Regions from separate parts of the Gilliamella sp. B2772 genome, predicted to be linked through region 3. Evidence: riboswitches for the same ligand, from Rfam matches in the RefSeq annotation. Region 3 holds a riboswitch; each other region holds the start of a gene.
The links. A riboswitch is a leader RNA that binds a small molecule or an ion and turns the genes downstream of it on or off. The one in region 3 is predicted to bind thiamine pyrophosphate.

Region 1 (8,498 bases), on a different contig from region 3:
AGAAGTTTCACCATTCAATGATTATGCGGCTACCGGCCTTAAAAATTGGCAAACCTATTTAGGACCAACAAAAAACTTTGACGAAATGGTTTATAACATCTTCCCTTATGCGGATTCAAAAAATCAAACTCAAGTGATGTTGGCTAACAAAGCAGGTGATAAAGGGGTTGGTATTTCATTTAATACTAAACAGTTACCAGTGCTTACATTATGGAAAAACACCGATACGCTTAAACAAGGTTACGTGACCGGTATTGAGCCAGGCACAAGCTTTGCCTATCCAGTTACTATTGAACGTGAACAAAAACGTGTTCCTCAATTAGAACCAGGTAAAAGCGCTGACTTTAAGCTAACATATAGCTTATTATCAAATAAAGAAGCTGTAAAAACTTATGGTGACAAAATTAAAACCATCCAAGGTAAACAAACTACAAAAGTAGTTGAACAACCAATGGCTAAAGAATAAGTTATATCAAATTCCACCGCTAACAAAAAGGTTAGCGGTGACTTTCACTCCGCGATTAAACAAATTCCCATACCTTAACGCACTAATCTAAGTTAAAATAAATTCAGAAATTTAACTGTAGGAATCAATATGAGAAGAATGATAGTTGGTATAAGTGGCGCAACAGGCTTTGCTTATGGTATAAAAGCTTTAGAACTCCTAAAACCAATGGACATTCAAACCCATCTTGTCATATCAAAAGCGGCCAAAATAACTGGGAATTACGAACATTCTAAATCCCAGTTAGCACAATTAGAATCTTTAGCCGATATGGTCTATTCGGTTGACAATATTGGCGCTGCAATTGCTAGTGGGTCATATAAAACAATGGGCATGTTAGTTGCACCTTGCTCGATGCGAACACTGGCAGCAATAGCTCATGGTCTATCTGATAATTTATTAACACGCGCTGCTGATGTCGTTTTAAAAGAGCGTCGTCGCTTAGTGTTAATGACACGAGAAGCCCCATTACATCTAGGACACATTAAAAATATGGAAGCGGTGACATTAATGGGGGGAATTATTTTTCCACCTGTTCCTGCGTTATATCAACATATTGAAAGTGTCGATGATATTATCACTCATAGTGTTGCCAGAGCGCTTGATCTGTTTGATATTGATGTACCTAGTTTACCGCGCTGGGGTGAGGATATGAGTCTTAATCAAAAATCTGAATAAAATAATGAAATCATCTGACCATAAAATCGTGCAATTTATTAAACAGCAACATGTGTTAAGTTTGAGCCTAATATTAGCAGAAAACCAACCATGGTCATGCAACGCATTTTATGTATTTGATGAAGTTAATTGGTGCTTATATTTCTTATCAGAATTGAAAACCCAACACGCACAAGCGATGCTAAAAAATCCTAATGTTGCTGGCACGATTAGCATTAGTCCAAAATCGGTTGCTAAAATACAAGGGATACAATTTACAGGCAATGCTCAATTGCTTGCAGAAAATCAAGCAAGTCATGCTTATAAACTTTATTATCATGCCTTTCCTTTTGCCAGAGTGATGAAAGCACCGATTTGGTCTATTCAATTGCAACAAATCAAGATGACAAATAACCTAATGGGTTTTGCGCATAAAACCCATTGGCAACGTAATGAAGACCTTTAAAAGCAGACTTAGCGTTTGAAAATAAACATCATCCAGCGAATGATATTAACATCGAATTATTTTGGGGGGATTCCTTCTTCGAATTCAGGATAACCATCACAAATAATATCCCAATTCGCTTTTGAACCGGTATAAATATGAATACGCTTTTCCGCATTAATTGGTTCATTAATTAGGCCAATACGTAATCGATAACTACCATTATCACGACTAGAAAAAAGGTGTGAACCACATTGACCACAAAAATGGCGATTAACGCCTGAGCATGAAAAAATTTTTATCTTTTCTTCGCCCTTAATAAAAGTTAAATCTTCCTTGTTAATGGCTGTTGCAGCATTAAAAGCTGAACCTGTTTGTTTGCGACAACGCGAGCAATGACAATACACAATTGTTTTAATCTCATTATTTAGTTGATAGACAACCTCGCCACATAAACAACTTCCTGTCATCATAATTTATTTACCTTTTTTATTTATCATTTGTTAACACATTATAAAGACAGATAAAAATAAGTTACAAGTAATTTAAAAAATAGATAAAAAAAGTTGAGGAGCGGGGTTTTTGAGGAGAAAAAGGCACCAATAATTAGTGCCTATAATCGAATATCTTTTTATATAAGAGAAAAACGGTCAGCATTTTTCAATAAAATAGCGCATTATGCGATTATCGGTCGTTAGTTCGGGATGGAATGAGCAGACTAAAATATTATTCTGCTCTGCCATTACGCAATGATTATCAATAAAAGCAAGTTGTGTGACTTGCTTGCCCGCCCTAGCAATATAGGGTGCTCGGATAAAAACGGCTGGAACTTGTTGGCCAATAGGTGCAATATCTAACATCGTCTCAAAGCTAGCAATTTGCCGACCAAATCCATTACGTTCAACCACAATATCCATCAAACCCAGTTGTTCAACTTCGCTATGGCTTGTTTCATTACCGCAAAGCACCAAACCCGCGCAGGTACCAAAAATCCCTTTACCTTGCTTGGCAAACTCTTGGATTGGTTCAAATAAGCCATTTTGCCGAATTAAACGACTTATTGCAGTTGATTCACCACCCGGAATAATTAAACCATCAACTTGACGCAATTCCTCGGCCTTTTTTACTGCAATTGGGATGACTAAATCAATAGTTGCAAGCATATTTAAATGTTCAGTCACTGCGCCTTGTAAATTAAGCACACCAATGGTTTTACTTGCTTTTGAGCTCATTACCAACCTCGCTCCTGCATTCTTTCAGATTCGCTTAATTTACTGATTTCGATACCTTTCATCGCTTCACCTAATCCTTTTGAAAGTTCAGCTAATCTTGGATAATCGTCAAAATATGTTGTTGCTTGAACGATTGCTTTAGCAAATTTTTCCGGATTTTGCGATTTAAAAATACCTGAACCAACAAACACACCATCGGCACCAAGTTGCATCATCAATGCAGCATCAGCAGGCGTAGCAATGCCACCAGCAGCAAAATTAACAACCGGTAGTTTACCCAGTTGTTTGATTTGTAATATCAACTCATAAGGTGCACCAATCTCTTTAGCAAATGTCATCAACTCATCTTTTGATTTACCAACAACTAAACGAATTTGTTCATTTACTCGGCGCATATGCCTTACTGCTTCTACAATATTACCTGTTCCTGGTTCACCTTTGGTGCGTAGCATCGAAGCTCCTTCACCAATTCGACGCAGTGCTTCGCCTAAGTCACGACAACCACAAACAAAAGGTACGGTAAATTCATCTTTCAATAAATGATATTGTTCATCCGCTGGTGTCAGCACTTCGCTTTCATCAATATAATCTACGCCCATGGACTCCAAAATGCGTGCCTCAACGATATGACCGATTCGCGCTTTTGCCATAACAGGTATGGTAACTGCTTTCATCACTTCTTCAACGATTGTTGGATCAGCCATTCGTGCTACGCCTCCAGCAGCGCGTATATCAGAGGGAACACGTTCTAAAGCCATTACAGCCACTGCACCTGCTTGCTCAGCAATTTTTGCTTGTTCGGCATTAACTACATCCATAATCACACCGCCTTTTTGCATCTGTGCCATGCCACGTTTTACTGTTTGTGTACCTGTTTTCATGATTACTCCTAATTAAATAAAGTATTATTCAAAATAAAATTGCTTCAATAAACAGCCAATTGGACTATAATTAACCCATCCAATTATGCATAAATCAAAAAACTGATAGACGATGTGGAATAAACAAAAATTAGCGGCTTTTGACGGAGCACTATTTAAAAAAGTGATCCAGTTGATTGAAATCTACATTGAACAAGGGGTATTAATAGCGGGTGAGAGATTACCATCAGAGCGAGAGTTAGCTAAAAATCTGCACGTTAACCGCTCAACTATTGTCCATGCGCTAGATATCTTAACTGAACGAAATATATTGGTTCGTAAGCAGGGTAGTGGAACCTTTATTAATGATCAAAAATGGGGGCTTCAAGCTTACTCCACCATTAACTGGCGACTGCCAGCCCATTTCTATCAAAATCGCAAAAGCGTATATCAACAAAAAGTATTTCAGACTCGTCAGCAAATGGCGAACATCTGTGATTTGGCTAATGGCGATTTACCAACTCATATGATGCCCAAATTAATGTTACCCAATATCACCTCTCATGAAATGGTTGCTTATGAAAAGCAAAGCGACACGTTGCAATTGGGTCTACCTACACTCAAAGTGCAGATCGCCAATTATATGTTGAACCAATTTGGTATGATGGTTGATACCGATCAAATTTTAATAACCTCAGGAACGCAGCAATCCCTCTTTTTAATTACTCAAGGATTATTAAAACCTGGCGATGCAATAGGCATTGAATCACCTTCATATTTCTATTCATTACCACTATTTCAAGCAGCAGGCTTGCGGTTATATGGTATTGAGTGTGATGCTGAAGGGATAACCTTAGAGAGTTTACAAAAAGTCAGTTTAGAACGGCAAATTAAATGGTTATTTCTAAATCCAATATTTCAAAATCCAACGGGATGTGTGATGAGTAATCATCGAAAAAAACAGATATTGGCATTTTGTCGAAAGCAGTGTATTGGTATTGTTGAGGATGATGCTTATAGTGGGTTAACTTTTGATCAAAAGAGTCAAATCGACCCGATAAAAAAATATGATACCAGTAATCAAGTTATCTATTTAGGATCATTATCCAAATATATTGGTCGCAACATACGTATTGGTTGGATGATTGCACCGAAAGAAATTATCGAAAAACTAGCCAATATAAGGCATCACATTGACTCAGGATTAAGTATATTACCGCAACTTTTAGCTGAAGAATATTTGACTCATCACTACCAATCCCATCAAGAATGGTTACGCCAGCAATTAAAACAAAAGGCTAACCAACTAATAGATTGGCTTGATGACTATTTTAAAGGTGACATCAATTACCAGATACCCACAGGCGGTTTTCATCTATATGCCCATTTGCCCGTTAGCAGTCAGGCACAAGAGTTGGCTATTTTAAATCAATTACTAGCAAAGCATATAATAGTGTCACAAGGCACTGACTTTGGGGATCGAGTTGGCGCTATACGTTTAAGTTATGGTCATTTTGCAAAAGATTTGATGAGATAAAGCGAACTAAGTTTTTATTGATTGTTCTAACAGGTATTTGGCGTTAATAAATAGATCATAACTGCCTAGACAAACAAGGTAGGGTTAATCGGTAAACTTCAAATCTCATTATTGGATTGAATCTCAGCTAAATAATCACAAAACTATCAAAAAATCGCGGTTTTTATGCCTTATTAGCTATATTATATGATATAACAATTTGCGTTTGATATAAGGCATTCGTAGCAATAACATTTATTATTAAAAACCATATCCGATTACTTAAAATAGATTCACATAAAAAATCTTATCATTTTATTTACAAAATATTATCTGAAACCACGGTACACCAATATTTAACTCACTTGCTATATATGTTAGATTATTTGCTCCTTTCATATATAAGCAGGTAGGCTGATTTTGAATCTTTCTCCAAAAGCTTTTCACTATTTGGGTGTTATCGCAACACTTGCATCATTAGGAATGTACGTATCGTATATCCCACAAATTATCGACAATCTTCATGGATTTAAAGCTAATCCAACTCAACCTTTAGCGGCAGCAATTAACTGCTCATTATGGGTCTGTTATGGCTTATTACGACAAAAAAAGGATTGGCCAATTGCAATAGCTAATTTTCCAGGAGTATTGTTTGGTTTAACCGCGTTTATTACTGCTTTATAAATTCTTGCTTTAACTCCCTTATATTTTCTTTATACAGCATAATATATGCTGTATTTTTTTATAATCACAATTTTTGTGAAATAGGCTAGATAATTGTTACTCAAAAATTGAGAAATCAGAGAAGATTAAAAATTAAACTTGCATATAACTTATTAATTATTATATTGTTATTGAGTTATCAACAGGTTTGTTAAATACTTATCAAATAATAAAGTGAATAATTTAATCGATTAATCTAATTTATCGATTTACTATTGTTATCTAATAGTGATTAGACTATAGTAAAAGTCAGCCTATTTTTTAGGCTGGATTCATCTTCAAAATCTATCAGAATGTTATTTATACAAAGATTAACTAAATTTGATGATTAACAAATGAGTTTTATAAAATAAGGAAATCACCATGGCTGATATTAATCTTTCCGATGATTTGATAAAAGATTTTATCTACTCAATGTACCGTAAAGAGGTATTATTAAATTTAAAAGGTGTGGTTTTGACTGAAGAAGATCGCAAACAACTCCACGCAAAAAGAGACTTTGTAAATCAATTATCTGAAGCCGAATTATCCGATATTCGCTCATGGGTTCTAGATAAATTAAAATTACTCGAAAACCAACACCAAGAGCAGAATTAACTAAAAAATCTATACTAAGCTAGCTTTTTCAAATCTATTGATAAAATTTATTTGCAGCGTTATTCAAAACGATATGGACAGTTTAAACAATCGTTTTATAATGCATCAGTTACTCGATAATCTTAAGGAAAGATCATGAAAAAGTTAGCAGTAGTGTTATTATTAGGTCTCCCAGTTATTGCATCTGCGTCCAATTGTGACGAAATTAGTGCAAATATCGCCGAAAAAATTAAAAATAACGGTGTTAATGAAAATAGCTTCCAATTAAAACTTGTTCCTCAAGATGAACAAAATATTGAAGGTAAAATCGTTGGATCATGTGATCGAGGTAAACAAAGCATTGTTTATATTCGTACACCATCATCAAAATCAGTTAAAGATGAGCCTGAAACACCTGTTGAAATCACACCACAACCCGTCGAGTGCTACAGCCCTAGTAACGCTCCAGTTCAAACGCCAGCTTCGGCACCAGTAGAAAAAGTTCAAACTCCAGAGCCGACTTCTACAGAATCTCAGGAAACTGAACAAAAAGCAGAATAAACAGAAATTTAAGTAACCATTTTATAAATTTTATAATTTGTTTAACCGGGGTGCTATAGGCTGAGATTATACCCGTTGAACCTGATTCGGTTAATACCGACGAAGGGAGTTTAAAACACGTCTATTATAGAAATCTGTTTAACTCCTTATAGCGAATTTGTCAAAAAGGAGTCATTATGCCATCATTTAACTCACTGATTGAATCAAGCGAGTGGAAACACTATATTCAACATGATTTTGTTCAACAATTAGGAAAAGGCACATTAGACTTAACCTGTTTTCAATACTACCTGAAACAAGATTATCTTTTTTTAATCAACTTTTCCCGAGCTTGGGGACTTGCAGTATATAAAAGTCACGACATTGCTCAAATTCGTCAATCATTAGAGAGTTTAAAAATCATTGTTGAAGTTGAACTCGATCTGCATATTGAATATTGCAAAAAATGGCACATATCTGAATATGAACTAAGCACATTAAAGGAAGCCAAAGCCAATAGCGATTATACACGTTATGTGCTTGATATAGGATTACACGGCGATATATTAGATATACACATAGCGATGGCGCCCTGTTTAATTGGGTATGGCATGATTGCCAATTGGATTCAAGGTTGGGACGAAAACAACCCATATCGCTCTTGGATTGAGATGTATGCCAGTAAGGAGTTCCAACAAGCAGTACAAAAAGAAATTGCTTGGATAGAACAACAATTACTTAATATTAGTGAAAACCGATTTAAACAATTAAGCCAAATATTTAAGCAAGCGACGCAATTGGAAATAAATTTTTGGCAAATGGCATTGGATAAAAGTGACTAGTAAACAGCATGTTTTACCAGTTTAGATAAAACATGCTGAGCATGAATTATAAAAGTTGTTGATAGTTTTGCTTGGTTACATCATCCCAAACACTTGCTTGGACTTGCCCAATATGATGTTGTTGTAAAAGCAACATAGTTAGTCGAGATTGTCCAATCCCGCCACCAATTGTCTGTAAAAAATCACCATTAGCTAATGCCTTATGCCAAGCATATTGCAGACGATCTTCATTATTGGTTAATTTTAATTGGCGCTTTAACGTCTCAGGATCGACGCGAATACCCATTGACGAAATTTCAAAACCACTATTTAAAACTGGATTCCAAACTAAAATATCACCATTTAATCCTTTAGAACCCATCTCATTATCGCTACTCCAATCATCATAATCAGGGGCGCGCGCATCGTGTTTTTCTTTATTTGACAAATCACCACCAATACCGATTAAAAATACTGCGCCTAACTCCTTAGTAATCGCATTTTCGCGCTCTTTTGGTGACAAATTAGGATAACGTTTTAATAACTGTTCACTATCCATAAAAGTGATCGACTCTGGTAAAAAACAAGAAAGATGATATTTTTCTGAAACCACTTTTTCTGTA
Region 2 (8,498 bases), on a different contig from region 3:
ACTATACTTTATATGGCAGGCAAATTTATTTTAATTATAGATGTTCCAACGTTGCAACATAACTAGATGAATTATTAGATAACAAAAGGGGATAATGATGAAATTAATCGTCGATAATATGAGTTGTCAACATTGTGTTAAAACCATTACTAAAGCAATTAATGATATTGATCCTAAAGCTAAAGTGACCGTTGATTTAGCGAAGCATGAGGTTGATATAGAAGGTGGTACTATCTCACAAGAAGCTGCAATTCAAGCCGTTAATCAAGCGGGGTTTGAGTTTGTGGGTATTTCGTATTAAGGCAATACTATTTACAATTTCTCATTTTAAACGATTAAGACAATCGCTTAAATACTAGATAATAAAAATATCCAATAGCCTCTATTTTACTAGATGATGCACTAAAAAAGTTTTCATATACTTCATTGGCACGGATTGTCGATGAAGTATATAGCTGTTGAAAATAGCGTTTGCCGAAAATACCACATTTAGCTTTCTAGCCTTTTCCTGCGGTGTTCCACCATTGATAAAAATGGTGAGTAGGTCCAATTCCTTTACCAATTTTCAAATTATCTGCATTTTCAATGGCACCTTGTAGGTATTTTTTTGCTTGTTTAACGGCTTCTTCTAACTCATATTTTGGTAGTAATGCTGAAATGGCTGCCGATAATGTGCAACCTGTACCATGAGTGTTTTTAGTTTGGATACGTGGTGATGCCATTCTGATGATCTTTGTTGGCGTGATTAAATAATCCGGACTTTCTTGACTTGGCAAATGTCCCCCTTTCATTAATACTGCCTGACAGCCTAATTTGAGTAGCTCATAACCCTGTTGTTGCATTTCATCTTCGTTTTGTGCCTCATGACAATCAAGTAATGCTGCTGCTTCTGGAAGGTTAGGGGTGATGATGGTGGCTAATGGTAATAGCAATTCTCGAATAGCGGTAATGGCATCATTTCTCAATAAAGGATGCCCCCCTTTGGCTATCATTACCGTATCAAGAACAATATTGGCAATAGGATTATTGCTTAATAGATGATTAACCGTGGTTACAATCTCTTTATTCATCAGCATACCGATTTTAACGCTATCAATATGGATATCTTGATAAAGTGTGTTAAATTGAGCCTCAACAAATTCGGGTGGCACTGGGTATATGCTATTAACACCTTGTGTACTTTGTGCGGTTAAAGCAGTAATGACTGACATCCCATAAGCGCCAAGCGCTGAAAAGGCTTTTAAATCGGCCTGAATACCTGCACCGCCACTAGGATCGCTACCAGCTATAGTTAATGAAACTGTTGTCATGGTTTAATTTCCTATCTTGCTTGTCTTATTTTTCTAATCAAATCAGATGTGGCCTTAGCAATATCTCCTTGCCCGCAAATTGCGGATACAACGGCAATACCTTCAATGCCAGTTTGAATCACTTCAGTTAAATTGTTTACACCGATACCACCTATCGCAACGGCAGGGCATTGTTTTGCTTTAACAAGTTCAGTCAATTGGGCGATGCCTATTGCTTCTGCTGCATCTTTTTTGGTGGGGGTTGGATAGATAGGGCCAATACCTAGATAATCGACTAGTTGCCAAGGAACGCGCTCAAGTTGCGAATAATTAGAGACTGAAAGCCCTATCCATTTATCTTCTCCAATTAATCGTCGTGCAATTTCGACAGGTAGATCGCTTTGTCCAACATGAACACCATCGGCATCGACAGCTAAAGCTATATCAATATGATCATTAATCAATAGTGGAACTTGAGTGTCGATTAATACTTCTTTTAAAGCTTGGGCGGCTTTATACCAATTTCTACCTGAATATTTTTGTTCTGAACGTAATTGAACGGCAGTAACACCATTTTCAACTGCAAACGTAGTGGTATTAACCATACCATTTATGCCATCACAAAGTAATGGATCAAGTACTAAATAGAGTGTTAAATCAAGTTGCTTCTTCATCAAAAATCCTTATTTGTGGTGAAAAGAGAAAGTTGGTCAATAATTGACATAGCAAAAGTACCTAGGCCTTGCTGTTTATTAGCGAGTTCACCCGCTTTTTTCATCATAAAGCAGGCTGAAGCAGTAGCCTTTAAATGATCTTCAGAACTTGCAATCAATGCTGCCACAATCGCAGATAATGAACAACCAGTACCAGTTACTTGTGTTAGCGCGATATCACCCCCAACAATGCTATAAACCTGCTCACCATCTGTGACATAATCGGTCTCACCTGTTATTGCAACAATGGTTTGATATTTCTTGGCTAATAGCATTGCCGCATTTAATGCAGAATCAGTAGAATCCAGCCCATCAGGCCCTTTTGATGATGATTGTTGACCACTTAAAGCTAGAATTTCTGAAGCATTTCCTCGAATAACTGTCGGTTTAAATGTTAATAATTGCTTAGCAATTTCAGTACGATATTTCAATGCTGCTCCAACTGCGACAGGATCTAATACCCAAGGAGTTTGATTAGCTTTTGCGGCGGCTAGTAACATGCTTTTAGCGCTATGACTATTGATCGTGCCAATATTAATTAACAAACCATTTGCAATGGCAACAAAGTCCTCAACTTCTTGCTCAGCTACCACCATCGCTGGTGAAGCCCCAATCGCCAAAAGAACGTTAGCGGTGTAATTTTGTACCACATCATTGGTAATACAATGGATTAAAGGTCGCTTCTGATGAACTTGCTCAATAAAAGGAATGGCATCTTGATTTGAAAATAATTTAATTACCGACATATTCTTTCCTTATCTAATAAATAATATTAAGGGAAGAATGTGTCAAAAGCGTTAATTAAGACAGAGACTTCCCTACGCTGGCATGATCCAGATCAGGTTCAACGGGTAAATTCTCAGTTTTTTGCTCTAACAAAAAACACCCCGAGTCTAAATAACAAATTTGGATAAAATTGAATCTATTATGAACTGAGTTTAAAAATTAAACAAGTTATTGTAATAATCTTTCTATATCACTAATGGCTCGTCTATCCGGCAAGAAAATTATTAAATGATCGCCATCTTCAATCATTAAATCCGTATTTACTATAATTACATCTTCACCACGAACCACGGCACCAATCGTAGCACCTGAAGGTAATTTTAAACTGTTAATATTTTTACCGACTAATTTTGAATTTTCCGCTTCACCACGAGCAACTACTTCGACAATTTCTGATTCACCTTGGCGTAATGAGACAACTTTAACTACACCCGTTTGCCTAACATGGCTTAGTAGTTCTGAAATAGTGGCATGTTGTGGTGAAATCGCGATATCAATAACACTATCGTTAATCAATTCTAAGTAGGCTTGTCGCTGGATAAGAACGATGACTTTTTTTGCCCCCATTCTTTTTGCCAGCATAGATGACATAATATTGGCTTCATCATCGCTAGTGACCGCCACAAACAGATCGGTTAACTCAACTTGCTCTTGTGATAATAATTCTTGGTCTGATGATTCTCCATGTAACACGGTGGTATTAACTAACTGCTCAGCTATTAATTCAGCTTTTTCTGCATTACGTTCAATCAACTTAACTTGATAATCATTCTCTAAACGTTTAGCTAAAGCAATGGCAACGCCACCGCCACCGCTAATAATAATACGTTTATAAGGTTTTTCTAGCCTTTGTAGTTCACTGGTTACTGCTTTAATATTGAGGGGAGGGGTAATAAAATAAACCATGTCTCCAGCTTCAATTAAAGTCGAACCTATTGGGCGAATAAAACGATTTTGACGATAAATAGCAACAACACGCGCTTCGACATGTGGTAAATGCTCTTTAAGTTCGGACAGTTCGCTCCCCACTAACGCACCACCGTAATAAGCGGTTACAGCAACCAAACAGACACGATTATCATAAAACGAAGCAAACTGTAGAGCACCAGGATATTGAACTAATTGGCTAATATGATTTGTAATTAAGTTTTCAGGAGCAATAATATGATCGATGTTGATACAATCTTTATTGAAGAATGGGTATCTTTCATCGTTATATTCAGGAGCACGGATTCTAGCAACTTTTTGTGGAATATTAAACATCACATGCCCAATCTGACAAGCCATCATATTTACTTCATCAGAATTGGTAACGGCAACTAACATATCGGCTGATTCCGCGCCAGCACTCTCTAATACTTGTGGGTAAGAGGATTTACCGCAAATGACTTGTAAATCAAAACGCTCTTGCAAAGATTGCAATTTATCATGATCTTCATCAACGACAGTCACATCGTTCTGCTTTTCAGTTACTAGATATTCAGCAAGTGCACTACCAGTTTGGCCTGCACCAAGAATGATAATTTTCATAATAAACCTATTATAATCAAAAGGCCTCAACCTAACTCATTATTAGAACAATAGAGCTCATATCAATTAAAGCCGTTTGATATTGTTTAGTAATAATCGCAATCTTATTTTAGATTATACAAAACCGATTGCATCATAAACCTTCTTCAACGTAGGCTCTGCTTTAGCGCCAGCTTTTTGTGCTCCTTCTTGCATAATTGAAAGAAGATAATTTTCATCATCTCGATATTGATGATATTTTGCTTGTAAACCGGTTAACATCTCGATAACTTGATTTGCCACCTCGGTTTTTAGATGACCATACATTTTGCCTTCAAACTCTTTTTCAAGTTCAGCAATCGGCTTACCTGTAATACCTGTCAAAATATCTAACAGATTTGAAACACCGGCTTTGTTTTTTGAATCATAACGTACAACAGGTGGTTCGTCTGAATCGGTCATTGCCCGTTTAATCTTCTTCTCGACATCTTTCGGATTCTCAAGTAAACCAATAACATTGTTACGATTATCATCTGATTTAGACATCTTTTTGGTTGGATCTTGTAAAGACATCACACGAGCACCTACTTTAGAAATAAACGGCTCAGGAACAGTAAAAATATCGCCATAAAGTGCATTAAAACGCATAGCGATATCACGTGATAACTCGAGATGTTGTTTCTGATCATCACCTACAGGAACTAAATTAGCTTGATATAACAAAATATCAGCAGCCATTAATACTGGATAATCAAATAGCCCGGCGTTAATATTTTCAGAGTGACGAGATGACTTATCTTTAAACTGCGTCATACGGCTCAGTTCACCAAAATAAGTATAACAGTTCAACGCCCAACCTAATTCAGCGTGAGCTGGTACTTGTGATTGAACAAAAATAGTACTTTTTTGTGGATCGATACCACAGGCCAAATAAAGCGCTAACGTATCAAGTGTTGCTTTTCGCAACTTATTAGGATCTTGACGGACCGTGATCGCATGTTGATTGACAATACAATAAACGCAATCATATTCATTTTGCAAAGACACCCAATTCTTCAAAGCCCCTAAATAGTTGCCTAATGTTAGTTCTCCTGATGGCTGAGCGCCACTAAATACAATTGGTTTACTCATAATTTATTCCTAATTTATACTCATTATTTTTTTGCATCAGCCTTTGGCTGAGGTAATAAGGTTAATATATCTTTAAAATCATCAAATAAAAAATCAGGCTTGCTAGATGCAATCGACACCCCATAATTATAACCATAACTTAATGCTACAGTCGGGCAATTAGCATTTTTAGCAGCAGTAATATCATTCTTTGAATCACCAACAAACAGCAACTGATCACTAAACAATCCAAAGGTTGCCATGACTTGATAAAGTGGGGCAGGGTGTGGTTTCAACTTAATCACATCACCACCACCAAGTACCAATGAAAAGTATTCTTTAATACCTAATGACGTCAATAAAGCAGGTAAAAATTGCGCAGGTTTATTGGTAACTAAAGCTAAGGGATAATGATTTTCATAAAGCGTTTTTAAGGTTTCTTTAACATGCGGGAATAGCGTTGTTTGCTCATCCATAACCTTATCATAATGATGATTAAACAACTGTTTCGCTTTGTTGAAATCCTCTTTAGACGGATTGCGACCAATCACGTTGAACACGCGCTCGAGCATGACATCAATGCCATTACCGACCATGTTTTTTACTTGTTCATTAGTAACGGTGGGTAACTCCAAATCTGCTAACATCTTTTGTGCAGCTAAGGCAAGGCCAGGCACACTATCGACTAAAGTTCCATCTAAATCGAAAGCAATAGCTTGAATATCATTTAACTTAGCCATGGTTAACACCTTCTAATTCTTTACGCATTGCATCAATTACAGCTTTATAATCCGGTTGACCAAATATTGCTGAACCAGCAACAAACATATCAGCACCCGCTCTGGCAATTTCAGCGATATTATCAACTTTAACACCACCATCAATTTCTAAACGAATCTTTCTACCAGACTCAATAATGCGCTGTTTAACTTGTTGTAATTTTTTTAGTGTACTTGGTATAAATGATTGTCCACCAAAACCTGGATTAACGCTCATTAATAAAATAATGTCGACTTTATCCATCACATAATCTAAATAATCTAACGGCGTTGCAGGATTAAGTACAATTCCCGCACTGCAACCATGATCTTTAATTAATTGCAAAGAACGGTCAAGGTGAATAGTTGCTTCAGGGTGAATAGAGATATTAGTTGCGCCAGCTTTGGCAAATGAGGTAATTAAATCTTCAACAGGCGAAACCATCAAATGAACATCAATCGGAGCCTTAATACCATAATCACGAAGAGCCTTACAAAACATACTACCCATCGTCAAATTTGGTACAAAATGGTTATCCATTACATCAAAATGGACAACATCGGCACCAGCGTCTAATACTTTCTGCGTATCTTCTCCAAGTCGAGCAAAATCAGCGGATAATATTGATGGTGCAATAATAAACTCTTTCATAACATACCTCTACTAATAAAACCTTATACATAAAATAGGTTATTTTTGGTACAAGGCTAATATTTCATCAATTTTTTTGCGTCCTTCGCCAGCACAGCTAATTGAGCGTCGCATTTCTGCACGGTAAAGATGGCGCGCTTTACTATATAACGTTCTGGTATACTCTGTATCGTGATTTGATAGTAGTACAGGAATATTTTTTTTATAAGCAATTTTTTCAGCTAATTGTGACAATCGCTTATGTTCTTCAAAACCAAAATTATTGGAATAATAAGCCGTAAAACCGATAGATTCATTTGGAGAAAGATAAGGCGGATCACAATAAATGACAGAATTGCGTTTTGCCATTTTCATTGCTTCATGATAAGGAGTACAAATAAACTCAGCTTTTTGTGCTTTTTGAGCAAAATAATAGAGCTCCTTCTCAGGAAAATAGATAGTTTTGTAACGTCCAAAAGGTACATTAAAAAGCCCGCTATTATTATAGCGACATAAACCGTTATAACAGTGGCGATTCAAATAGACAAACAAAAGCGATCGTAGATATTGATCTTTACTATAATTAAAGACATCTCGTAGCTGATAAAAAGCCTCAGCTTGATTATTCTGATGATTAAATAATAGCTTAAGATCATTAATAAACTTATCAGGATTGGATTGTAATAACCTAAATAACGCAATTAGATCATGATTGATATCAGCTAAAATATAACTTTTAAAGTTTGTGTTTAAAAAAACAGAACCAGCGCCTACAAAGGGCTCAATGAGTTGGTCCCCTTCTGGTAGATATTGTTTAATTGTGTCCACAAGCTCATATTTTCCTCCAGCCCATTTTAAAAAGGCTCGTTGCTTCTTCAACGGAAACTCCTATTTTGCTGATTTTTCTTTATTAATTGTTTCGCCAGATTTAATCCAAGGCTTATCTTTTTGTAGTGCACTTGGTAAAGATTTGATCGCTTTTCTGGCTTCGTCAGCAGAATCATATGTACCTTTAACTAAGATATACCATTTAACATTATTTCGTTTGGTTTCATAAATTTGGTAATTAGTAAGATTATGTTCTTTAACCAATCTTTTCAAACCATCAACTGAACTAGAAGAACTAAGTTGAATTGAAAACTGATCATTCTTAATTTTGGCAATCGAAGTTGAATTATTACCTGTTATTACACTATTATTTGAGTTAGAAACAGTAGGATTGCCTCTATCTGGATTTATTGGTTTATTTAAATTAGTTGATGAACCATTAGTATTTTGAGTTGTACTGTTACCCGTTGGTTGCAGATCTGGTCTAGAACCCGATGTTGACTGTGTTGATGCTGGAGGTTGACTAACCCCATTATCGTGCTCATTAACATTACTATTAATTGGGGCTGGTGGCACAGGTGCAGAATTTTGTTGACCTTGCGCTAACGCCCCACTATCGCCACTGATTGTTGAATCAGGCGTTTGCGTCGACGAAACACCATTGACTTCCGGAGGAGTCAGTATGGTTGTTTTTTTTGATGGACGAGATATCACAAAGCAAACCAACAAGACAATAATAGCTAAAGCTAATCCCATAATAATCAATTTTTTCTTCGAATAATGCTGAAAAAAAGTTGATATACTAAAAGAAGGCGTAGAAGACTTACTTGATTGTTCTGGTATATAACGATCATCTTTATCTACACGCATATTA
Region 3 (8,498 bases):
ATAATTATAAGGCGGACCGATAAGAGAACTCAAAGTGACTGAATTAGTATCAGTAGGAACCAACATACGGATATCAGCAAAACTCTGACCTGCAACCGGCAAGACGATAGGTCTTGAAGAAGATGAAGTATTGGTTGAAGGCGTGTACTTAGTTCCGTCAGACAACGTAATCCTAAGCAGACCGTTTGTATTAACAACACGAGTACGACCACCATCGAAAGTCAAATACGGTGCACTACCCTGTATCGCATTCTTAGTTGTCTGTGAAGTTAATGCGTGGCCCGAAAAAGGAAGGAAAAACGCCACGAAAAAAACAATCTGCCGGGATAATTTAGAAAAATCGAAGGTGCGAAAAGAGGATCCGCTAAACGATCGAGAAAAGGATCGCGGAAGCGATTGCGCGAAAATTCGCAGAATTTCACTTGATTGCGTGGAAAAATAAGTTTCAGTGAAAAAATTAAACTGGGCGCTAGACTTAGACGAATTTAAAAGATAGGTTGGCCAGGTTGCCTGTTGCCTGTTGCCTGTTGAAAATTATAATGCATTTTAGACTACCTTGTCAAGTAATTTTTTGATTTATTTACAATTTTATACTTTTATATCAAATTTTAGCCTTGTAGCTAAAACCGTGTAAAAAGTATAGTGATTGGAAAAACACGATGCAACACTTTTTTTCGCTCATTTGCGTTAACTTTTGTAAAGATGATCTAAAAAGGATCTAAATTATAATTGATTAAGCACTGTTTTAATTAAAGACTATCATTACAAATCTTTAGAATCACGGTTATTGATCCTGAAAAAATTATTTTAGTATTTAAAATAGTGGTTATGATCATTTAAAAGTTTTAAGTGAAATCTAAAACCTCAAAACCCCCGCTCCTCAACTTTTTTTGATAGAAAAACACAGCTACTAAAAAGCGCCACAGTTTAAAGCGGAATTACTTATTTGAGACAACATTGCAAAGCAGAATTTAGAACCCCAAAAACCCCGTTCCTCAACTTTTTTTACTGAGGACACTAATTATGAATAATAACTTATCCCTAACAATTTAGCTATCTCTTGATTTTCAGCTAGCTTTTTTGGTTCTGCATTAAAAATGACGTTTCCATTTTCAATAACCACACAGCGGGAAAAATGGCTAAGTGACTCATCCAAATAATGCGATACCATCATTAAGGTCAGATTAAATTCACTACAAACCTGATTCACCAATGCCAACATTTCAAAGCGAAGAGCTTGGTCAAGAGCAGAAAATGGCTCATCTAATAATAGTATAGGACGATGTTGTATAAGACAGCGAGCCAAAGCCACGCGTTGCCGTTGACCACCCGATAGCTGTTCGGGATAGCGATGGTTAAAGCCTTCCAGCCCGACACGAACCAGAATATCATTAATAGTCGTTTGTTCAGCTCGACTCAGTTTTAATGTCGGCTTGATGCCTAAAGCAATATTTTGTTCAACCGTTAGATGGCTAAATAAGTTATTTTGTTGAAATAGCATCGAGACAGGGCGTTTACCGGGTAACGTTGTTGTGACATTTTGGTTATTTAAAATGATTTGTCCTGATTTAGGAAAGATGAACCCCGCAATCAAGCTAAGTAATGTACTTTTGCCCGCGCCACTTGGTCCGACAATAACAACCCGCTCTTTAGCCGCAATATTTAGCGTAAAGTGCATGTTGAAGTTGTCATATTGATATTCAATTTTTTGAAGTTCGATCATAATCCATCACAACCAATAAACTAAAAGATAAAAGTAATAATATCGCGGCTGTCACGATACTTTCTTGATAATGATAATGCGATATCTGTTGATATAAATAATAAGGTAACGTGGTCACCGACTGCCCGCCAAACAGAGCTATTACCCCAAAATCGCCCAATGACAATATGGCAGCAAGGGCAAAACTCATCAACATAAGGCTTTTTAACCCCTTAAAATCGACCAAATAAAAATGCATTAATCCATTGATATTAAGGGTTTGAGTTAATTGCCAATAGCGTGCAGTAATATCATACATCGGCGTAGCTAAATTTTTAAGGATGAAAGGTAACGCCATTAACCCATTACAAACCATAATTAATAAGCAGATAAAAACAGTGTTATGACTAAAACCGAATAACAATAAAAACAATCCCGATGCTAATACCATGTTTGGTATAGCTAATATCAAGGAGGCAACCATCATAAGCCGATTACTTAATTGACGTTGTTGGTTAATCAATAGTCGGCAATTGGTCCATAGCAAAAGTAACCCAAGTAACATCGCTATCATAGCCGAACCTATAGCAATAAGGATTGAATAGAGTAAAGCTTGTTGCAATATCGATGTGAGTAATGATATTTGGAAAAAATAGAAACCTTGAAAAAGTATAGTAATCATCGGGGACAATATAAATAATCCCCCTATTACGATAATTATCATACTAATCATTTTTAACCAATTGGTTATCGGTAATTGATAGTTGGAGTGACTAAATTTAACACTCAGCTTTCTATCATTTCTATTTATTTTCTGCATCAAGCTGATAAAAACAATACAGCAAACCAACTGCACGCAAGATAGTAATGCGGCTTGTAATAGATCAAAGTCTCGCACTGCTTGATAAATAGCCACTTCCAGCGTGGTATATTTGGGACCACCACCCAATGCAAGCACAATGGCAAAACTCGAAAAACAGAGCATAAAAATAAGTGCTGCCATAGGCAATATTTGTCTACGCAGTAACGGCCATTCAAGTAATTTAAAATAGGTAAGTGTTGAAAAATTAAGTTGTGCCGCTAACTGTCTTTGTTCTATAGCAACACTGTTTAATGTTTTGTAAAAGAGCACACAAGCATAAGGAAAATTCAAAAAAACATGAGCCAACAAAATACCTTGCAAGCCATAAATAGGAAATGAAAATGGGATATGCAGTACTTGGCAAATGTAAGCCAGTAAACCTTGTTGCCCATATACCGACAACAACCCTGTCACAACCACCAAAGCGGGTAAAATAAAGGTAATTGGCATTATTTTTATCAGTAACTTTTTACCTTTAAAATCAATAAAGGAGAGCGCCTTGGCCATTAATATTGCTGATGCCAGCGAAAGTATTGTCGATAACAAAGCTTGATAAAAAGTGATCCAAACAATATGAAGCACATAACTATCAAGATAAATCGTCAAATTTCCTGACTCTAAGGCAAATCGCCAAATAGCAATAAGCGCCGAGCTTAAGATAATGAGTATTAAGCTCGCTGCACTCATTCCGGGTAATAACGATTTAAATTTCAACATTGGCGATACGGATCTATTTACTAATTGCCGATTGCCATTCTCGAATCCAAGCTTTTTGATGTTTTTCAATCTCTGCTGGCTCAAATTCTAACGATTTATTGACCGAATTAATTTGCGCAAAGGCATTAGGTAGATCCGTTTTGATAATCGGATACATCACATTTTTCTCAGCAAATTGGTGTTGGACTTCAGGTGTCAGCAAATAACGTAAAAATTGGCGCGCTAGGTCAATTTCTTGACTGTATTTAATAATTCCGGCTACTTCAACTTGACGATAGTGCCCTTCATCAAAAATAGCTGCTTCGTAGTGATGCTCGTTTTCATTAATGATATGTGCCACTGGCGATGTACTGTAACTAAGTACAAAATCCGCTTCGCCTTTTAAAAACATACCATAAGCTTCGCTCCAACCTTTGGTGACCGTCACCGTGTTTTTAGCGATTTGTTGCCACGCTTCTGCTGCTTTATCACCATAAACTTTTTTTACCCAAAATAGTAAACCAAGTCCTGGTGTACTGGTTCTTGGATCTTGGTAGATGATTTTCCAACCTGCTTTATTTTCAACCAGTTCATGTAAAGAATGAGGTGGATTTTTGACTTTGTTATTATTGTAGATAAAAGCAAAATAACCAAAATCATAAGGCATAAAACTATCATCCCACCAATTGGTGTTGAGATTGTCGGGTTTAGCGATTTGATGAGGAATAAGAATATTCGCTTGTTTGGCTTGCTCTAATAGGTTGTTATCTAACCCTAAAATAACATCCGCATTCGTTTTATCGCCTTCAAGGCGAATACGATTTAAAACCGACACACCATCACCTAATGTCACAACCTCAAGTTGGCAATTGCACTGAGCTTCAAACCCTTTTTTGATTGCCTCACCGGGTCCCCATTGTGACATAAATGAATTATAGCTATAAACCGTCAAAGTAGGCAGTTCTGCATTGGCTAATGGGCTAAAAAGTGAAAATAGAAAAATAACAGGTAGTAAAAAGTTTTTACAAAACATTTTGCCTCCAAAGAAATAGGTAAAAGACAAAAGGTTTGAGCAGATATAATAACTCAAATCCCTCCGCTGGCATTATCCAGTTCAGGTTCGACGAGTTATGTCAGTCAATCTGACACTCTCAGCCCACTAGGGCACCCCGTTGAGAACGACATTAGTTTAGAGGGTGAAGGTATAATTGTAAATAGTTACCTTCAACGGTTGCCTGCAAACTTATCTATGATTTTGGAAGAGAGTAACTGCACTTGATCAAACTGATAGCTTTATAAAATTTCCGCTTAGCCCCATTTGTAATCGGAAAATCGATTTCTTGCTTATTTAAGGGGGGAGTGAGTTTTGCATATTCATTCAAAAGGATATTTTCACCATAATTATCATACTATTTTGTCAATTGTGAATCTGAGTTCTTGCAGATGGTCTTGAGCAAACACCGAAGTTGAAAAGAGCAAAAGGATATTGATAATCAGGCAGTTAAACAAATTTCGGCACCTGTTTTCTCTTTATTTTTTTATCTATTTTATAATTAAGTTAATAAATTACATCTAAATAAAAAAATTTTCGTTTATAAAAGAATCAGCTATTTACTTGTCCTTAACTAATCCCACAGTGACAATTTATCAATTTATCAGTATTATATTGGGCATTTTATTTTAATCGATTAGGTTCAGTGTGAATATTCAACAACTATTAACACAACGTGTTTCTCAAGCAATGATTATGGCGGGTGCTGATAAAAACTGCGACGCTTTAATCAAGCAATCAGCTAAAGCCCAATTTGGTGACTACCAAGCAAATGGTATCATGTCTACCGCTAAAAAATTGGGAATGCCACCACGAGCATTAGCTGAAAAAGTTTTACAACATCTTGATATTGATGATATTGCCGATAAAATCGAGATCGCCGGTCCTGGTTTTATTAATATCTTTTTAAAAGATAGTTGGATTGCTGAACAAAACGAAGTCGCGCTAAATAGTGATAAACTGAATATTACTTTACCAGCCAAACCACAAACTATTGTGGTTGATTACTCTGCACCAAACGTAGCAAAAGAGATGCACGTCGGCCATTTACGCTCAACTATTATTGGTGATGCTAGTGTCCGAGTATTAAGCTTTCTTGGTCATAATGTTATCCGTGCCAACCATGTTGGTGATTGGGGAACCCAATTTGGGATGTTAATCGCCTACCTTGAAAAAATGGAAAACGAACATGCCAACGATATGGAACTTTCAGATTTAGAATCGTTCTATCGCGCAGCTAAAAAACATTACGACGAAGACGAAGCCTTTGCCGAAAAAGCCCGTAATTATGTCGTAAAACTTCAAGGTGGTGATCAATATTGCCGTGAAATGTGGCGAAAATTGGTGGATATCACCATGACACAAAACATTGCCACATATAAACGCCTTAATGTCACCTTATCGGTTGAAGATACAATGGGCGAAAGCATCTATAACAGTATGCTACCAGGCATTGTTGCCGATCTAAAACAGAAAAAATTAGCGGTTGAAAGTGACGGTGCCATCGTCGTCTTTTTAGATGAATACAAAAATAAAGAAGGCGAACCAATGGGCGTTATTATCCAAAAACGTGATGGTGGCTATCTTTATGCAACAACCGACATTGCCTGTGTAAAATATCGTTACGAAACACTCCATGCTGAACGTATTTTATATTATACCGATTCACGTCAACACCAACATCTAGAACAAGTTTGGGATATCGTGCATAAAGCGAAATATGTACCAGAATCCTTAAAACTTGAACACCACATGTTTGGTATGATGTTAGGTAAAGACGGCAAGCCGTTTAAGACTCGCTCAGGTGATACCGTAAAATTAAACGACCTGCTTGACGAAGCAACAGAGCGTGCAGAAGCACTAATTAAAAGTAAAAATCCCGATCTTTCACCAACAGAACTTGCCAAAGTGATTGATGCTGTGGCGATTGGCGCAGTGAAATATGCCGACCTATCCAAAAATCGTACCACCGATTATGTTTTTGATTGGGATAACATGTTGTCATTTGAAGGCAATACTGCACCATATCTACAATATGCCTATACACGCGTACTGTCGGTGTTTAGAAAATCAAATATCAACGAAGATAGCTTAACTGGTAATATCAATTTAGGCACGGACAAAGAGCGAACATTAGCAATTCGATTAATTCAATTTGATGAAACCGTTTCAACCGTTGCTGCAGAAGGCACACCGCATGTGCTGTGCGCCTATTTGTATGATATCGCCACCCTATTCTCTAGCTTCTATGAGCACTGCCCAATTTTGGCAGCCGAAAATGAAGACTTGAAACATAGCCGTCTAAAACTGGCATCTTTAACAGCAAAAACCCTTAAAACCGGTTTAGATATGCTTGGTATTAAAACGGTTGAAAAAATGTAACAAAACCAGCCACCGATATTGTTCAATATCGGTGGTATATCGACACTTAAAAACATCTTAAAAATTTCAGCGTTTAAAATTGAGGGGAGTTTTATAAAACGAAATTTATCCCCCAAAAAAAATCCTCAACTTTTTGATATAAAAACACAACTAAACACCACAGCTTAAAGCTGGATTATTCATATAAAACAACATTAAAAAGTAGGATTTAGCCCCCCCAAAACCCCGCTCCTCAACTTTTTTTGAGATAAAAAAATGCAAAAATAAACCCGCCGAGGCGGGTAATTCAAACGTCGCTAAGCCACAAACTCGCTTTTTATGGCTAAACGACGTTGACTCTTAGCTTACTTTTAATGACTCAACACTATTTTTTATGCCCCCCGCCCTAAGGATTAAGGACGAAGAAATAAAAACTAAGGATAGGCACAAAGTCCGTCGCTGCCTAAGAGGCTCTGCCTCACCACATTACCACGCTGCGTACCCACGATAACCTGGTCACGACCAATGGAGTCACTAGTCCAGAAAAAAAGTTCGAAGGCGGTGCCAACGGTATTATAACCCCACTCAGTGAAAAAACCCGAACCTATATGACGCATAAAACTATTACCAAATGAGGAAGGAGTGGCACTAGGTACAACTAAATCTTTACGAACTGCATTGGTTAAATCCTTTACGCGAGGCATTCGATAACCGATACCATTACACCAAGATAAGGCAGGAGAATAATTGCCATTCCAAGAAACACGGTGGACGAACCACTGCTTCAAAGTAAAACCATATTTAACAACTGGATTACCTTGACCATCACGACCGACCAACTCGAAGGTCTGAGGCAAAGAAGGTTTGGAAATACGACTAGGATTGTCTGAATTAATCTGGAATCTAGTAGCGGAAGGACCAGTTAAAGTAACACGAACGCTTGTAGCTGTAGAATTAGTCATTTTAACTGTGATACCACCCTGAGATATTGGAGGCCAAGACAACGCCTGACTACTGCCACTAATAAGTAAATCAAAATACAATCCATTAGCACCAGTAGTAGGAAAGTTTTGACCGTAAGAGGATGGCTCATTTGACTGAGTGAGAAAACCCTTAGTAGGGTCCCATATCAAAGCTGGGCCAGCATAACCACCTGAATTAGGTCTGGCAAAACAAACCATCGGTGTAACGTTAGGGTTGATGTAATAAGTTACACTACTTGCACTGAAATCACTACGATTGGGAACGCCATAACGTGTAGATAATGTGCCGTTAGTACTTGATAAGGTAAACTTATAAGGTGCCTTACAAATTGTTGGCACTGTACTACGTGATACAGATTGACCATATTTATCGACGATAGATAAACTTAAAGAACCTGTAGCAGTAATGCCAGAATCACCATCTTCATCCCCCCAATAGTTATAAGGCGGACCGATAAGAGAACTTAAAGCGACTGAATTAGTATTAGTAGGGACCAACATACGAATATCAGCAAAACTCTGACCTGCAACCGGTAAGACGATTGGGGTTATAGATGAAGAATTGGTAGAAGGCGTATAATGTTTACCATCAGATAGTGTAATACCAAGCAGATCGTTAGTATTAACAATACGAGTACGACCACCGTCGAAAGTCAAATACGGCGCACTACCCTGTATCGCATTCCTAGTTGTCTGTGAAGTTAATGCGTGCCCCGAAAAAGGAATAAAAAGAGCCACAAAAAAAACAATCTGCCGGGATAATTGAGAAAAGGATCGAAAAAAGGATCGCGCGAAAATTCGCTGAATTTCACTTGATTCAGTAGAAAAATAAACGTCAGTGGA

Region 1: another riboswitch for thiamine pyrophosphate. It lies ahead of tenA (thiaminase II); the one in region 3 lies ahead of thiB (thiamine ABC transporter substrate binding subunit).
Region 2: another riboswitch for thiamine pyrophosphate. It lies ahead of thiM (hydroxyethylthiazole kinase); the one in region 3 lies ahead of thiB (thiamine ABC transporter substrate binding subunit).

Annotation. Positions count from the first base shown of each region.
Region 1 is NZ_JAFNNB010000006.1:1,528-10,025, reverse strand. Features, by position in the region: gene J3T98_RS10575 (aldose 1-epimerase family protein) at 1-466, shown strand, start outside; gene J3T98_RS10570 (UbiX family flavin prenyltransferase) at 596-1,183, shown strand; gene J3T98_RS10565 (pyridoxamine 5'-phosphate oxidase family protein) at 1,188-1,628, shown strand; gene J3T98_RS10560 (GFA family protein) at 1,685-2,080, opposite strand; gene pdxT (pyridoxal 5'-phosphate synthase glutaminase subunit PdxT) at 2,258-2,839, opposite strand; gene pdxS (pyridoxal 5'-phosphate synthase lyase subunit PdxS) at 2,839-3,723, opposite strand; gene J3T98_RS10545 (PLP-dependent aminotransferase family protein) at 3,833-5,236, shown strand; gene J3T98_RS10540 (SemiSWEET family transporter) at 5,636-5,899, shown strand; gene J3T98_RS10535 (hypothetical protein) at 6,302-6,535, shown strand; gene J3T98_RS10530 (DUF1161 domain-containing protein) at 6,671-7,075, shown strand; TPP riboswitch at 7,112-7,200, shown strand; gene tenA (thiaminase II) at 7,252-7,896, shown strand; gene asnA (aspartate--ammonia ligase) at 7,943-8,498, opposite strand, start outside.
Region 2 is NZ_JAFNNB010000002.1:286,367-294,864, forward strand. Features, by position in the region: gene J3T98_RS06530 (heavy-metal-associated domain-containing protein) at 98-301, shown strand; gene thiD (bifunctional hydroxymethylpyrimidine kinase/phosphomethylpyrimidine kinase) at 498-1,310, opposite strand; gene thiE (thiamine phosphate synthase) at 1,322-1,963, opposite strand; gene thiM (hydroxyethylthiazole kinase) at 1,963-2,748, opposite strand; TPP riboswitch at 2,801-2,902, opposite strand; gene trkA (Trk system potassium transporter TrkA) at 2,957-4,318, opposite strand; gene trpS (tryptophan--tRNA ligase) at 4,433-5,428, opposite strand; gene J3T98_RS06560 (phosphoglycolate phosphatase) at 5,452-6,147, opposite strand; gene rpe (ribulose-phosphate 3-epimerase) at 6,140-6,817, opposite strand; gene J3T98_RS06570 (Dam family site-specific DNA-(adenine-N6)-methyltransferase) at 6,857-7,675, opposite strand; gene J3T98_RS06575 (SPOR domain-containing protein) at 7,685-8,494, opposite strand.
Region 3 is NZ_JAFNNB010000001.1:187,960-196,457, reverse strand. Features, by position in the region: gene J3T98_RS00875 (hypothetical protein) at 1-306, opposite strand, end outside; gene thiQ (thiamine ABC transporter ATP-binding protein ThiQ) at 1,022-1,723, opposite strand; gene thiP (thiamine/thiamine pyrophosphate ABC transporter permease) at 1,701-3,281, opposite strand; gene thiB (thiamine ABC transporter substrate binding subunit) at 3,295-4,293, opposite strand; TPP riboswitch at 4,334-4,442, opposite strand; gene argS (arginine--tRNA ligase) at 4,960-6,693, shown strand; gene J3T98_RS00850 (hypothetical protein) at 7,107-8,393, opposite strand.